2 regions of the Magnetospirillum gryphiswaldense MSR-1 v2 genome follow, and region 1 is predicted to be linked to the other one. Evidence: predicted binding sites of a transcription regulator. Region 1 holds the regulator's gene; the other holds the start of a gene.

Region 1 (7,379 bases):
TGGCGGCCAGCCATGGCATGGAAATCGTCGCCGACGAAACCTATGGCCCGCGCGATCCCGACGTCACCGTGCAACTGACCCGTATCCGCGCCACCCCCGGTGTGCAGGCGTTGTTCGTGTTCGGCACCGGGCAGGGACCGGCGGTGGTCACCCGCAACATCCGCCAGCTTGATTTGCAGATGCCGGTCTATCAATCGCACGGCGTGGCGTCGAAGGACTTCCTGCGGCTGGTGGGCAAGGCCGCCGACGGCATGCGGCTGCCGTCCTCGCCCCTTGCCATCGTCGACGTGCTGCCCGACAGTGACCGGCAAAAGCCGGTGCTGGCCGCCTTCAAACGCGATTTCGAGACCAGGACCGGCGATGAGGTCAGCATGATGGCCGGCCATTCCTGGGATGCGCTGTATCTGTATGTGGATGCGGTCAAGCGCGCCAATACCACCGACAAGGCCCGCGTGCGTGATGAAATCGAACGCACCCGGGGCTTTGTCGGCCAGGGCGGCATCTTCACCCTGTCGCCCAGCGATCACATGGGGCTGACCCTGGATTCCTTGCACATGGTGGAAATCCAGGGCGGCGACTGGAAGCTGGTGGAATGATTAGACTTGTTTCAGCTAAAGCAGAAACAAGTCTAAACCTTATAAATGGCCCGTGACGGGCCGCTCAGGCGCCGCTGTGTGCGAAGCACACGTCTGTGACTCCCGGCTTATCGCATGTCCACGCTTCGCGTGAAAATGCTCTAATAAGCGCGGTCGATGCAGAAGTCGATGACGTCGATCATCGCCTGTTTGACCGGGCTGTCGGGGAACAGGGCCAGGGCGTCGCGGGCGACTTCGCCGTAATGGCGGGCGCGGGCGATGGTGTCGGCCAGGGCGCCGTGCTTTTCCATCAAGGCGATGGCCTGTTCCAGGTCGCCGTCTTGCTGTTCCAGCCGCTCCACCGTGCGGCGCCAGAATTCGCGCTGCTCGTCGTTGCCGCGACGGAAGGCCAGGATGATCGGCAAAGTGATCTTGCCTTCGCGGAAATCGTCGCCCACGGTCTTGCCCAGGACCGCCTGCTTGGCCGAATAATCGAGCACGTCGTCGATCAGCTGGAAGGCGATACCCAAATTCAGGCCATAGCTGTCGAGAGCGTCTTCCTCGGCCTTGGGGCGGTCGGCGACGATGGCACCGATGCGGCAGGCGGCGGCGAACAGGGCGGCGGTCTTCGAACGGATGACTTCCAGATAGGAATCTTCACTGGTGTCGGTGTCGTTGGCGGTGATCAGCTGCAACACCTCGCCCTCGGCGATGACCGAGGAAGCGCGCGACAAAATGGCCAGCACCGGCAGCGAGCCGTCTTCCACCATCAGTTCGAACGAGCGGGAAAACAGGAAATCGCCGACCAGCACGCTGGGCTTGTTGCCGAACAGGGCATTGGCCGAGGCCTGACCGCGGCGCAATTCCGATTCGTCGACCACGTCGTCGTGCAAAAGCGTGGCGGTATGGATGAATTCGACGCAGGCCGCCAGCTTGACGTGACGCTCGCCGCTATGGCCGGCCAGCTTGGCCGAGGCCAGGGTCAGCACCGGGCGCAAGCGCTTGCCGCCGGCGGCGATGATGTGCCCGGCCAGTTGCGGGATCAGTTCAACCGGGCTGTGCATACGGTCGATAATGGTGCGGTTGACCTTTTCCAGGTCGTCTTTGACCAGGGACACCAAGGTGTCAAAGCTCTTGGCCTTCTTCGCCCGTTCTTCTTCCAAGCTCACCACGACTGCCACTCGACCCACTCCTGAAATCATCTGTGTCCCTGCCGCAGCGAGAACATAGGCTTGCGGCGGAAAGTCGGTCAAGCTTACAAGCACGAGTCACTCATGCAAAAGGATGCCTTTGATGCTGTCCCCGCCGCATATCCCCACCACGACCGACCAATTCCTGGGCGGCAGGCTGGTCTTGCGCCAGCCCATGGATGGCTATCGTGCCGGCTCGGACCCCGTGTTTTTAGCCGCCGCCGTCGATGCCCGGGCCGGTGAAAGGATCCTTGATCTGGGCTCGGGTGTGGGCACCGCCGGGCTGTGCCTGCTGGCCCGTGTCGACGGTATCCATGTCACCGGGCTGGAATTACAGTCGCAACTGGCGGATTTGGCTCAAGCCAACGCGGTGGAAAATGGCTTGGATGGGCGCTACACCGTGGTCCAGGGCTGTCTGACCAGCCGTCCAGCGACATTGCGTGGGGTCACCTTCGACCACGTCATCACCAATCCGCCCTGGTACGAGCCCGGCACCATCCGGGCGCCGCGCGCCGATTCCAAGGCTATCGGTCACCTGGAAGGCGAGGCCGATCTGGCCCAATGGCTGCGGGCGGCGGTCAAATATGTCAAGCCCAAGGGGCGTTTGTGGCTGATCCACCGGGCCGACCATCTGGGTCGCATCCTGTCGGGGTTGGAAGGGTTGAAAGTGGGAGAAATCCGCGTCGTTCCCATCTGGTCCAAACAGGGACGCGCCGCCACTCGGGTTGTGGTGACGGCGCGCAAGGATTCCAAGGCCCCGATGGAGCTGTTGCCCGGCCTGCTGGCGCACGGGGATGATGGGTCTTATACCCCCCAGGCCGAGGCCATCTTGCGGGATGGCCAGCCCTGGTGAGATGTCGCCGTCGTCGCTAACGTACCACCACCTGATTGCTGGACCAGCGGCGGGCCAGCGGGCTGGGCTGGTTCAGCCATTCCTCGAAGCGGCGGCGCGCATCGGCCTCGGCCAGTTTGCGGTTGATGCGTCCCACATAGGTGACGTTCATGTCGGCGGGGCCGTCGACGGTGCGGCCATCCAGGGTGAAGGCGAAGCGGTGAGTGGATGACATGGCCATGGCGGGGGCTCCCTGCCTTTGTCAGTAGCTACGCAGCAGGCCGACCAAGCGGCCCTGCACCTTGACCCGGTCGGGCGGGAAGATGCGGGTTTCATAGGCTTTGTTGGCCGGTTCCAGGGCAATGGAGGCCCCCTTGCGGCGCAGTCGCTTCAGCGTCGCCTCCTGGTCGTCGACCAAGGCGACGACGATGGTGCCGGCCTCGGCGGTATCGCAAGAGCGGATGATGACGGTGTCACCATCCAAGATGCCGGCCTCGATCATGGAATCACCCTCGACCGTCAGCGCGTAATGGTCGCCGCCGGTCAGCAGGGCGGCGGGAACCTCGACGCTGTTGCTGTGGTCGCGCAGGGCTTCAATGGGCGTGCCGGCGGCGATCTTGCCGTAAAGCGGCAGCGACACCGCATCGGCCACGCCGGCAACCGGGGCGGCGCCGGCAAAGACGGTCTGGGTGAAATTGCCCTGGATCACCGTGGGCGAGAACTTGGCCGACGGTGCCGGCAACGGCTGGTCACCCAGGTTGTCCGGCAGCTTGACCACTTCCAGGGCGCGGGCGCGATGGGCGAGGCGACGGATGAAGCCGCGTTCCTCCAGCCCGGTGATCAGGCGGTGAATACCCGATTTCGACTTCAGGTCGAGGGCGTCCTTCATTTCATCGAAGGACGGCGAAATGCCGGTGGCGCGCAGGCGCTCGTCGATGAACATCAGCAATTCGTATTGCTTACGCGTCAGCATGGATGCATCCCCCCATCCGCCCGGATGAAACGGCGGCAAAATGGAACAAAGCCTAAACTTCGGCTTTTGTTCTATGCCTGTTCCGTTTTGTCGTCAAGGGCTTTGATGGGGGAATCACACCGCCTGATAGGTGCCCGATTTGCCGCCGGATTTGTGGAGCAGGCGGATATCGGTGATGCGCATGGACTTGTCCACCGCCTTGACCATGTCATAGACGGTCAAGGCCGCCACCGAGACGGCGGTCAGCGCTTCCATCTCGACGCCGGTCTGGCCGGTCAGCTTGCAGGTGGCCTGGATGTCCACGGCGTTGCGGGCGGGGTCGAGCTGCAATTCCACCTTGACCGAGGACAGGGCCAACGGATGGCACAGTGGGATCAGATCGGGGGTGCGCTTGGCCCCCATGATGCCGGCCAGTTGCGCCACCGCCAGTACATCACCCTTCTTCACCCCACGCGCCTGGATCAGCGCCATGGTGTCCGCCGCCATCAGCACGCTGCCGGCGGCCACCGCCACCCGCTCGGTCGGCGCCTTGGCCGAGACATCGACCATGACGGCGTTGCCCAAGGGGTCAAAATGGGTGAGATCGGTCATGGTCAGACCTTGGCCCCGGCCAGCAGGATCTTGGTGGCCATTTCCACATCGGGGCGTTTCATCAGTGATTCACCGATCAGGAAACGCTTGGCCCCGGCATTGATCATGCGTTTGATGTCGGCGGGGCTGTCGATGCCGCTTTCGCACACCAGCTGGCGGTCGGCGGGGATCAGGGGGGCCAGCCGTTCGGTGGTGCCCAGATCGGTCTTCATGATCTTGAGATCGCGGTTGTTGACGCCGATCAGCTTCGATTTCAGCTTCAACGCCCGTTCCAACTCGGCCTCGTCGTGCACTTCGATCAGCACGTCCATGCCGTAACCAAGCGCGATATCTTCCATGTTCGACAATTCGGCATCGGTCAGGGCCGAGACGATCAGCAAGATGCAATCGGCGCCGAGCGCGCGGGATTCGACGATCTGATAGGGGTCGACGACGAAATCCTTGCGGATCACCGGCAAATCGACGGCGGAGCGGGCTTCGCCCAGATGGGCGTCGGTGCCCTGGAAGAACTTGTTGGTCAGCACCGACAGGCAGGCGGCGCCGGCGCGGGCATAGGCGCGGGCCAGTTGCGCCGGCTCGAAAGTGCTGCGGATCAGTCCGGCCGAGGGCGAGGCCTTCTTGATTTCGGCGATCAGGCCGATACCGATTTCCTCCACCTTCTTGTCCAGCGCGGCGGCGAAGCCGCGCGGCGGCGCTTGGTCCTGGGCCCGGCGCAGCAATTCCTGGATCGGGCGCTGGCTTTTGTGCAGGGCCACTTCCTTGCGCTTGTCGTCGCAGATGCGGTCGAGGATGGTACCGGTGCTCATGTCAAATCTCGCGGTTGGTGATGGCGACCATGCGGTCGAGGGCAGCCTTGGCCGCGCCGTCATCGATGGATTTGGCCGCCAGGGTCACGCCGTCCTTGAGGTCGGCGGCCTTGCCGGCGACCACCAGGGCAGCGCCGGCATTGAACAAGACGATGTCGCGATAGGCGCCGGGCGCGCCCTCCAGCAACGCACGCAGGGCGGCGGCGTTGAAGGCGGCGTCGCCGCCTTTCAGTTCGGACGCATGGGCCATGCGCAGACCGGCATCGCTGGGGCGGATCTCGAAGCTGTGGACCTTGCCGTTCTTCCATTCCGACACCAAGGACGGCGCGGTGATGGTCAGCTCATCCAGCCCGTCCAGGCCGTGCACGGTCCAGGCGCGCTCCACCCCCAGGCGACCCAGAACCTCGGCCATGGGCTCGACCCATTGGCTGGCGAACACGCCCAGAATCTGGAATTTGGCCTTGGCCGGATTGGCCAGCGGCCCCAGCAGGTTGAAGATGGTCCGGGTGCCCAGCTCGACCCGCGGCCCGGCCACATGGCGCATGGCGTTGTGGTGGCGGGGCGCCATCAGGAAGCCGATATTGTTCTGCCACAGGCTTTCCGTCACCAGGGTCATGTCGGCATCGACCTTGATGCCCAAGGCGGCCAGCACGTCGGCGGAGCCCGATTTGGACGACAGCGCCCGGTTGCCGTGCTTGGCTACCGGCACACCGGCACCGGCGACGACGAAGGCGGCGGCGGTGGAAATGTTGTAGGTGCCCGATCCGTCACCGCCGGTGCCGCAGGTGTCGATGGCGCCCTCGGGGGCAGCGACGGCCAAGGCCTTGGCCCGCATGATGCGGGCGGCGCCGGTGATTTCCTCGACGGTTTCGCCGCGCACCCGCAGCGCCATCAGCAAGCCGCCGATCTGCGCCGGGGTGGCGTCGCCGGACATGATGACCTCGAACACTTCCTCGGCCTGATCCTCGGACATGGTGTGACCGGCGGCGACGCGGCCGATCACTTCCTTCATCAACGACAGGCTGGCGGGGGCGGGGCTGTTCATCAGGCGGCGTTCCCTTTGGTGCGGCGGCACAGATCGACGAAATTTTGCAGCATGGCGTGACCATGCTCGGTCTCGATGCTTTCCGGGTGGAATTGCACGCCCCACACCGGCAGATCGTTGTGGGTCAGGCCCATGATCAGCCCGTCCTCGGTCCAGGCGGAGACGTGCAAGGTGGTGGGCAGGCTGGCGCGGTCGACCACCAGAGAATGATAGCGGGTGGCCCGAAACGGCGAGGGCAGACCAGCGAAGCAGCCGGTACCGTCGTGGTGGATGGTGTCCACCTTGCCGTGCATGGGCTGCGGCGCGCGCACCACGTTGCCGCCGAAGGCCTGGCCCATGGCCTGCTCGCCCAGGCAGACGCCGAACAGCGGCACCTTGCCGGCGGCGGTGCGGATCAGGTCCAGGCAGATGCCGGCGCGGTCGGGGTCGCAGGGGCCGGGGGAAATGACGATGCCCTCGGGGTTCAGGGCCAGGGCCTCGGCGACGGAAAGCGCGTCGTTGCGCCGCACCTCGACCTGGGCGCCCAATTCGCCCAGATAATGCCAAAGGTTGTAGGTGAAGCTGTCGTAATTGTCGATCAGCAGGAACATGGCAGCAAATCGCCCCGGATGATGGATCAGGGGCGAAGAATGCAGGGGCGGCGCGCTCAGGTCAAGGATTGCCCTGGGATTACCCCGCCTCGACCTTGAAGGCGACGCGGAAGCCGCCCCAGTGCCGTCCCTTGACCCAGATGGGGGCCGAGGCTTCCTTCAGCAGCATGAATTTGCCGCCGCCCATGTCGCGGCGATAGGTCTGCAACAGGAACGGAAGCTGGTTGCGGGCGGACCGCAAGCCGGCACGGTCGGCGAAGAAACGGCGGTTGCGGCAATTGGCGTTGTTCCACACCGGGTCGGCGCCTTGCGGTTTGGAATATTGTTCCTGGTGGGTGGGCAGATAGCCGTTGCGGTCGACGGCGGCACAGATCAGCAAAAGCGGCGACAGCGCCAGTTGGGCATCCTGGATCGGGCGCAAGGTGCGATCGGCGAAATCGTTGAAGCGGGTCAGGAACTGTTCCGGGTTGCTGCCGCTCACCTTGCGGTAATTTTCGTCGAACAGATCGGTGATGGCGATCTTGCCTTGATCCACCGCCTGTTCGAACAGGGCGGACAGGGCGGCGGCGGTGTTGCGCGCCGATTCGATGAAGACGCGGTTGGGGGTGTCATAGCCCTGGTCGCTGATGAAACCCATCAACTCTTCCGAGCGTTGTAGCAAGGTGTTGATGCGCTCGTCCGCCGCCTTCAGATCGTTGCCGGTGGTTTCCAGGCTGACATTGAAGGTATCGACGTAATCCAGCACCTCTTCACATTGTTCATGGCTGTCGGCGCTGG
Region 2 (7,379 bases), 2.0 Mb from region 1:
CATGCGTTTCGGTTTCATCGCCCTCGCCGCCGCCTTGGCGGTCACGGCCCCCGCTTTCGCCCAGACCGCCCCGCAACCGGCCCCCGCCAATCCGGCACAACGCTTCGAGGCCTATGCCACCTCGGAAGGCTACAAAAAGGCCATCGGCCAACTGGCCGTCATGGGCGCCACCATTTCCGCCCCCGAGTGCAAGGAACATAAGGCGGTCAAGCGCGCCTCCATCACCATCTATTCCGCCCCTCAATTCGCCGAGGGCGTGCACCCGGTCGCCGGTCTGTGGCTGGACCGCGTGCTGATGGATCGCTGCGGCAAGCCCGGCTATCAGAACATCCTGGTCCAGGCCATTCCCGGCGCCACCCCCAAGGCGGCGCTGAAGATGCCGGGCCAGACCTTCGCCAATCCGCCCATGCAGGACGTGGTGATGCGCGACATCATCGGCGCCCTGGCCGGCAAGAAGTGTACCGACCCGGCTCAGATCATTCCCGTCGATACCGTGCCGGGCAAGGAAACCAAGCCGCGCAAGATCGACCAGAAGGGTATGCTGGTGGATGGTGTGTGGAAGGAAACCTGGACGCTGAAGGCCTGCGGCAAGCAGGTCAACGCCACGGTGGATTTCACCGCCGACGGCAAGGGCGGCATGACCCACAAGGTCAAGCTGTAAGCCTGGACGGATAAAGGTTTAGGGGGGCGAAAGCCCCCCTTTTTATTTCAATCCTGCTCGAAGGCGTCGAACGGCTTGCCGGCACTGCTGAGGTCGAAGCCGAAGAACTCGAATGACTTCTCCATGTGCTCGGGCAAGGGCGCCACCACCACCAGCTCCTTGCCGGTGCGCGGATGGGGAATGCGCACGGCGCGGGCATGCAGGTGCATCTTGCGCGACACCCCGGTGCCGGAAATAAACGCCTCGGTGCCGCCATACTTGCCGTCACCCATGATCGGCGTACCCATCAAAGCCGTATGGGCGCGTAATTGGTGGGTGCGACCGGTGCGCGGCTCCATCTCCAGCCACGCCGCCTTGCGAAGGGCATTGTCCACCACCCGGTACCAGGTGACGGCGCGCTTGCCCTCGTCCTCATCCACCGCCATCTTTTCGCCGGCGCGGCCCGGCAGCTTGGCCAGGGCAGCGTCGATACGGCCCTGACGCAGTTTCGGTACGCCCACCACCAAGGCCCAATAGCATTTGCGCGCCGCCCGGCTTTTGAAGGCGGCGGCCAGCTTGGCGGCGGCATTGGCGGAACGCCCCAGCAGCAGAACACCCGAGGTGTCCTTGTCCAGGCGATGGACCAGACGCGGACGGTCGTCGCGGTCGAACATCAGGGCATCGAGCCAGGCGTCGATGTGCTTGTCGCCGGTGCCGGTGCCGCCCTGGACGGCGATGCCCGCCGGCTTGTTGAGCGCGATGACGTCGTCGTCCATGTAAAGCACGGCGTCGCGCAGCATGCGGGCGATCTTTTCATCGACCACCGGGCGGCGGCTTTCCGGGCTGGGTTTGGGCGCCTCGCCCTCAGGCAGCGGCGGCACGCGGACGTGCTGGCCGGGGTTAAGGCGCTGATTGGCCTTGGCCCGCTTGCCATCGACCCGCACCTGTCCGGTGCGAAGCCATTTTTCCAGCAGGCCATGGCCAACAGTGGGGTAATGCCGCTTGAACCAGCGGTCCAGGCGGATATCGGCATCGTCTTCGGCGACGGCCAGGATTTGTACGCTATTCATGGCCGGAAGCTACACCAGGTTGCGCACCAAAGCCATGGCGGCGAACAGGGCGCCGACCGAGGCCAGCACCGATACCGCCACATAAAAAGCGGCGACGGCCCAGTCGTGCCGCTCGACCAGCAAGGCGACATCCAGGGAAAAGGTGGAAAAGGTGGTGAAGCCGCCCAGAATGCCGGTCATCAGGAACAGTTTGATGTCCTGACTGGGCTGCCAGGCCAGGGCGCCCAATTCGGCCAGCACGCCCATGACGAAGCTGCCGACGATGTTGACGAACAAGGTGCCCCAGGGGAAAGAACCGCCCAGCCACTGCCCCAGCAGCACCATGGACAGATAGCGGGCGGAGGAGCCCAAGGCTCCGCCCGTCGCCACCCACAGCAATGCGGTCAAGGTCTGGCCGGTATTCATGCCCTCTTGCTGGCATGGGATGCGGCCTTTGGCAAGAAATTCATGCCAAAGGCCGCACCGTCACCGAAGCGCGGCCCAGATGGCGCATGCCCAAACGGTCGGCCGCCGCCGGCGACAGATCGATGCCGCAACGGCCACAGCGGTCGTTGATACGCACCATCACCGATTTGCGCCCATGCCGCACTTCGACCACACTGCCCAAAGGCAGGGTGGGATGGGCGGCGGTCATCGCCCGCACATCGAACTTCTCGCCACTGGCGGTACGCTTGCCGTGATATTTAAGGCCATACCACGATGCCTCTGTCGTCTGCACCGCGAAAGCGGAGGCTGAGTATATACAAGCACAAGACACGATCATTGCAGCGATGAGTCGCAGCATTATTAATGTCCCCGAACATGAACCCGAAGCGACATTAATTTTTCACATCTCATTCATCAACTGTTTTTATTATGGTCTTTTTTTAGTAAAATTTTAAGGATCGAGCGCACAGGAATGACCATGATTGACTGCAAGCATGTCTTGATCTCTGGTCGAGTCCAGGGGGTTTGGTATCGCGGCTGGACGGTTCAGCAGGCCCAGGCCTTGAACTTGGCCGGATGGGTCCGAAATCTGTCGGATGGCCGGGTCGAAGCGGTTTTCCATGGTCCGGTCGAGCGGGTGCGGGCGATGATCGAGGCCTGCCGTCAAGGCCCGCCCGCCGCCTGCGTCGACCGCATCGACATCGACCAATGGACGGAAGCCCCACCCCCTGGCTTTCACCAGCGCCCCACCTTGTAGGGGATGACAAAGGACACGTTTGGGATGAAACTGAAGAGACGTGAATTCCTCGCCGGAGCCGCCGCCATGGCCGTAACCCCCGCTTTCGCTGCCCTGCCATCGCCGAAGACCTTCCCCAAGGACTTTCTGTGGGGGGCGTCGACCTCCGCCTATCAGATCGAAGGTGCGCTCGACGTGGATGGGCGCGGTCCCGATATCTGGGATACCTATACCAAACAGGGCCGCATCACCGACGGCACTTCGGCGGCGCGGGCGTGCGAGCATTACACCCGCTACCCCGAAGACGTGGCGCTGATGAAAGCCGCCCACTTCAACGCCTATCGCTTTTCCATCGCCTGGCCGCGCATCGTCCCCGCCGGCACCGGCGCCATCAACGCCAAGGGTCTGGATTTCTATGACCGCCTGGTGGACGAAATCCTCAAGGCCGGCATCAAGCCCATGGCCTGTCTGTACCATTGGGACTTGCCGCAGCCGTTGCAGGACAAGGGCGGCTGGCAGGGCCGCGAAGTGGTCGGCCCCTTCGCCGACTATGCCCGCATCATCACCAAGCGCCTGGGCGACCGGGTCAAGGATTGGATGATGCTGAACGAACCCAACGTGGTGTCCATCTTCGGCTATGGCCTGACCGATCAGGCGCCCGGCCTCAATCTGGGCGAAATGGGCGTGCTGAAGGCGCTGCATCACCAGAATCTGGCCCAGGGCGCGGCCTTGCGCGCCATCCGCGCCGAACATGCCGATCTGCGGCTGGGCACGGTGACCAACATCCAGCCCTGCCGCCCCGACACCGATTCGGACGCCGACCGCGCCGCCGCCATCCGCTGGGACGCGGTGTGGAACCGGGTCACCGTCGACGGCCTGCTGCGCGGCCAGATCCCCGACGTGCTGGCGGAAAAGATGGCCCCCATCGTCCAGGCCGGCGACCTGGACAACATCAAGTTCCCCATCGACCTGCTGGGCATCAATTATTACAGCCGTTGCACCATGAAATACGACCCCGACCACATGTTCCAGGTGTGGTGGGGCGACCCCAAGGCCGACCGTTACACCTTCATGGGCTGGCCGGTGCAGCCCGACGGGCTTTATGACCTGTTGATGGAATTCAAGAACCTCTACGGCAACCCGGCCACCTTCGTCGCCGAGAACGGCGCCGCCTATGACGACGTGGTCAGCCCCGACGGTCAGGTGCACGACGTCGAACGCACCCAATTCCTGCAAGAGCACATCGCCCAGGTGGGACGCGCCTTGGGCGACGGCGCCAATATCAAGGGCTATCTGGCGTGGTCGCTGTTGGACAATTTCGAATGGTCGTTCGGCCTGTCCAAGCGCTTCGGCATCATCCGCGTCGATTACGACACGCAAAAGCGCACGCCCAAGGACAGCTACAAATGGTACGCCGACTTCATCAAGCAGGCGCGCGGGCTGTAAAAAACCAACCCTTTCAGGGGGTTCGGCTTAGTTATCAGACTTGTGGAAAACTTTGTGGACGGAAGCCTCTTCCGTCCACATTTTTGTCTGTGGATAAGGGGTATAAGTAGTCGTGGCCTTGGGAAATCAAGCACTTGACTTGTGGAAACAAAAATAGAACAATCCACCTTGACGACCCCCTGCCCAAAGCCCTAGACTGCCGCCCGAATGCCGCCTAAACGGCGGTTTTTCCATAAAATTCAATCTGTTTCCAAGGTATCGACAGCCTTGGCCGCAGCAGGCGTGGAGAGTCCGGTATGACGCAGGTGGCCAGCATTTCCCAACAGATCTGGGACATGAAGTATCGGCTGAAGGATGCCGACGGCACCCCTGTGGACAAAACCATTGAAGAGACCTGGGGCCGCATCGCCAAGGCGCTGGCCCAGGCGGAAAAAGACCCCGCCTTGTGGGAAGCCCGCTTCGCCGACGCGCTGGCCGATTTCAAGTTCCTGCCGGCGGGGCGCATCATCTCGGGCGCCGGCACCGACCGCCGCGTCACCATGTTCAATTGCTTCGTCATGGGCGACATCCCCGACGACATGGCCGGCATCTTCGAACATCTGAAGGAAGCCGCCCTGACCATGCAGCAAGGCGGCGGCATCGGTTATGACTTTTCGACCCTGCGGCCCAAGGGCGCTCCGGTCAAGGGCGTGGGCGCCGATGCCTCGGGGCCGTTGTCGTTCATGGATGTGTGGGACGCCATGTGCCGCACCATCATGAGCGCCGGTTCGCGCCGCGGCGCCATGATGGCGACCATGCGCTGCGACCACCCGGATATCGAGGCCTTCATCGACGCCAAGCATGAAGCCGGGCGCCTGCGCATGTTCAACCTGTCGGTGCTGATCACCGATCCGTTCATGGAAGCGGTCAAGCACGATCAGGCGTGGGAACTGGTGTTCGGCGGCGTGGTCTATAAATCCCTGCCGGCCCGGGCCCTGTGGGACAAGATCATGCACGCCACCTATGCCTATGCCGAGCCGGGCGTCATCTTCATCGACCGCATCAACCGCCTGAACAACCTGCATTATTGCGAGACCATCCACGCCACCAATCCCTGCGGCGAACAGCCGTTGCCGCCTTACGGCGTCTGCCTGCTGGGCTCGGTCAATCTGGCCAAGCTGGTGGTCGATCCGTTCGAGGCCAAGGCCCGGCTGGACATGGACAAATTGCGCGATCTGGTGCGCGTCGCCGTGCGCATGATGGACAACGTCATCGACGTGTCGCGCTTCCCGCTCGACCGCCATGAGAACGAGGCCAAGAGCAAGCGTCGCATCGGCCTGGGCGTCACCGGTCTGGCCGATGCGCTGATCCTGTGTAACGCCCGTTACGGCGGCAAGGACGCCCTGCTTCTCACCGAGGAATGGATGGGCGCATTGCGGCGCGAGGCCTATCTGGCCTCGGTCGAGCTGGCCCAGGAAAAAGGCGCCTTTCCGCTTTACCAGAAGGAACCTTACCTGGCCGGTGAGACCATCCAGGCGCTGGATGCCGACGTGCAGGCGGCCATCGCCGAACACGGCATCAGAAACGCGCTTTTGACCTCGATCGCGCCCACCGGCACCATTTCCCTGTTCGCCGACAACGTCTCGTCCGGGCTGGAGCCGGTGTTCAGCTTCACCTATACCCGCGCCGTGCTGCAAAAAGACGGCACCCGGCGCGAGGAAGAGGTCAGCGATTACGCCTATCGCCTGTTCCGGCTGCTGAAAGGCGAAAACGCCGCGCTGCCGCCCGCCTTCGTCGATGCCCAGCGGCTCAATCCGACCGAGCACGTGGTCATGCAGGCCGCCGTGCAGAAATACATCGATTCATCCATTTCCAAGACCATCAACGTCCCCGAAAGCATCTCGTTCGAGGACTTCCGTCATGTCTACGAACAGGCCTATGCCAGCGGCTGCAAGGGCTGCACCACCTATCGCCCCAACGACATCACCGGCTCGGTGCTGACGGTGAAGAAGGAGGAGCCCAAGGCCGAGGATCAGGACCAGCCGCAACTGCCCCTGGGCAAGCCAGCCGCGCGGCCCGAGGATTATCTGGACGCCGGCGGCGTGATCCACCTGACCCAGCCCTTGGACCGGCCCGAGGCGCTGCCCGGCGCCACCTACAAGGTGCGGTGGCCGGACAGCGACCACGCCATGTACATCACCATCAACGACATCATCGAGAACAATCGCCGCCGCCCGTTCGAAGTGTTCATCAACTCGAAGAACATGGAGCATTATGCCTGGACGGTGGCCTTGACCCGGATGATTTCCGCCGTGTTCCGCCGTGGCGGCGACATCGCTTTCGTCGTCGAGGAATTGAAGGCGGTGTTCGACCCGCGCGGCGGCCAATGGATGGGCGGCAAATATGTGCCGTCGCTGTTGGCGGCCATCGGCGAGGTGATCGAGCGCCACATGATCGCCATCGGCTTTGTTGCCGACGATGCCGAGGACGATTTGCCGGAAGACGTCGACCAACGCAAGGTGGTCAACCTGAGCGGGGCACGGCTGCGCCATTGCCCCAAATGCGGCCAACCGGCACTGCTGCGCCAGGAAGGCTGCGACACCTGCACCTCGTGCGGCTATTCCAAGTGTGGGTAATGCCAAGGGGCTGCGGAAACCGACAAGACCTCACCCGGTCGAAGCCGCGCCTCTCGCGCTGAGTTTGACCAACTGTACCAGCGCCGCCAGCAGCTTCTCGATGATCTGTCTGGTCGGCTGGTCGGTCAGCGCGCCATCCTGATCGAAACGTGACGCGGCATTGCCGATCATCACTTCCGGCTGGTTGACCGTGGGCATGTCCAGCGTCACCAGAATTTGCCGGAGATGGTATTGGGCGCGGGCGGTGCCCAAATTACCGCTGGAGGCCCCCATGATTGCCGCCGGCTTGCCCGTCCAGGCACTGTCGCCATAGGGCCGCGACGCCCAGTCGATGGCGTTCTTGAGCCCGCCGGGAATGGAATAATTGTATTCCGGCGTCGTGAACAAGATGGCATCGGCGGCCAGGATCTGTCGCTTGAATTCCAGCACCGAAGCCGGCGGCGCCA

The links. Region 1 encodes LexA, which represses DNA repair genes until DNA is damaged. Its sites were predicted from a motif close to ATGTTCTANTTTGGTTC; they were not measured.
Region 2: a site for LexA is predicted at 4,464-4,480, ahead of MGMSRV2_RS15580 (adenosylcobalamin-dependent ribonucleoside-diphosphate reductase). Genes of this name have one in related genera too.

The regions. Positions count from the first base shown of each region.
Region 1 covers NC_023065.1:903,894-911,272, forward strand. Annotated here, with positions in the region: gene MGMSRV2_RS04275 (ABC transporter substrate-binding protein) at 1-596, shown strand, start outside; gene MGMSRV2_RS04280 (polyprenyl synthetase family protein) at 737-1,756, opposite strand; gene MGMSRV2_RS04285 (tRNA1(Val) (adenine(37)-N6)-methyltransferase) at 1,869-2,618, shown strand; gene MGMSRV2_RS04290 (hypothetical protein) at 2,635-2,838, opposite strand; gene lexA (transcriptional repressor LexA) at 2,860-3,570, opposite strand; gene moaC (cyclic pyranopterin monophosphate synthase MoaC) at 3,685-4,161, opposite strand; gene trpC (indole-3-glycerol phosphate synthase TrpC) at 4,164-4,967, opposite strand; gene trpD (anthranilate phosphoribosyltransferase) at 4,969-6,012, opposite strand; gene MGMSRV2_RS04315 (anthranilate synthase component II) at 6,012-6,602, opposite strand; gene MGMSRV2_RS04320 (methyl-accepting chemotaxis protein) at 6,682-7,379, opposite strand, start outside.
Region 2 covers NC_023065.1:3,236,973-3,244,351, forward strand. Annotated here, with positions in the region: gene MGMSRV2_RS15550 (hypothetical protein) at 2-661, shown strand; gene MGMSRV2_RS15555 (RluA family pseudouridine synthase) at 709-1,710, opposite strand; gene crcB (fluoride efflux transporter CrcB) at 1,720-2,115, opposite strand; gene MGMSRV2_RS15565 (septal ring lytic transglycosylase RlpA family protein) at 2,156-2,428, opposite strand; gene MGMSRV2_RS15570 (acylphosphatase) at 2,615-2,893, shown strand; gene MGMSRV2_RS15575 (GH1 family beta-glucosidase) at 2,960-4,318, shown strand; gene MGMSRV2_RS15580 (adenosylcobalamin-dependent ribonucleoside-diphosphate reductase) at 4,615-6,933, shown strand; gene MGMSRV2_RS15585 (NADPH-dependent FMN reductase) at 6,964-7,379, opposite strand, start outside.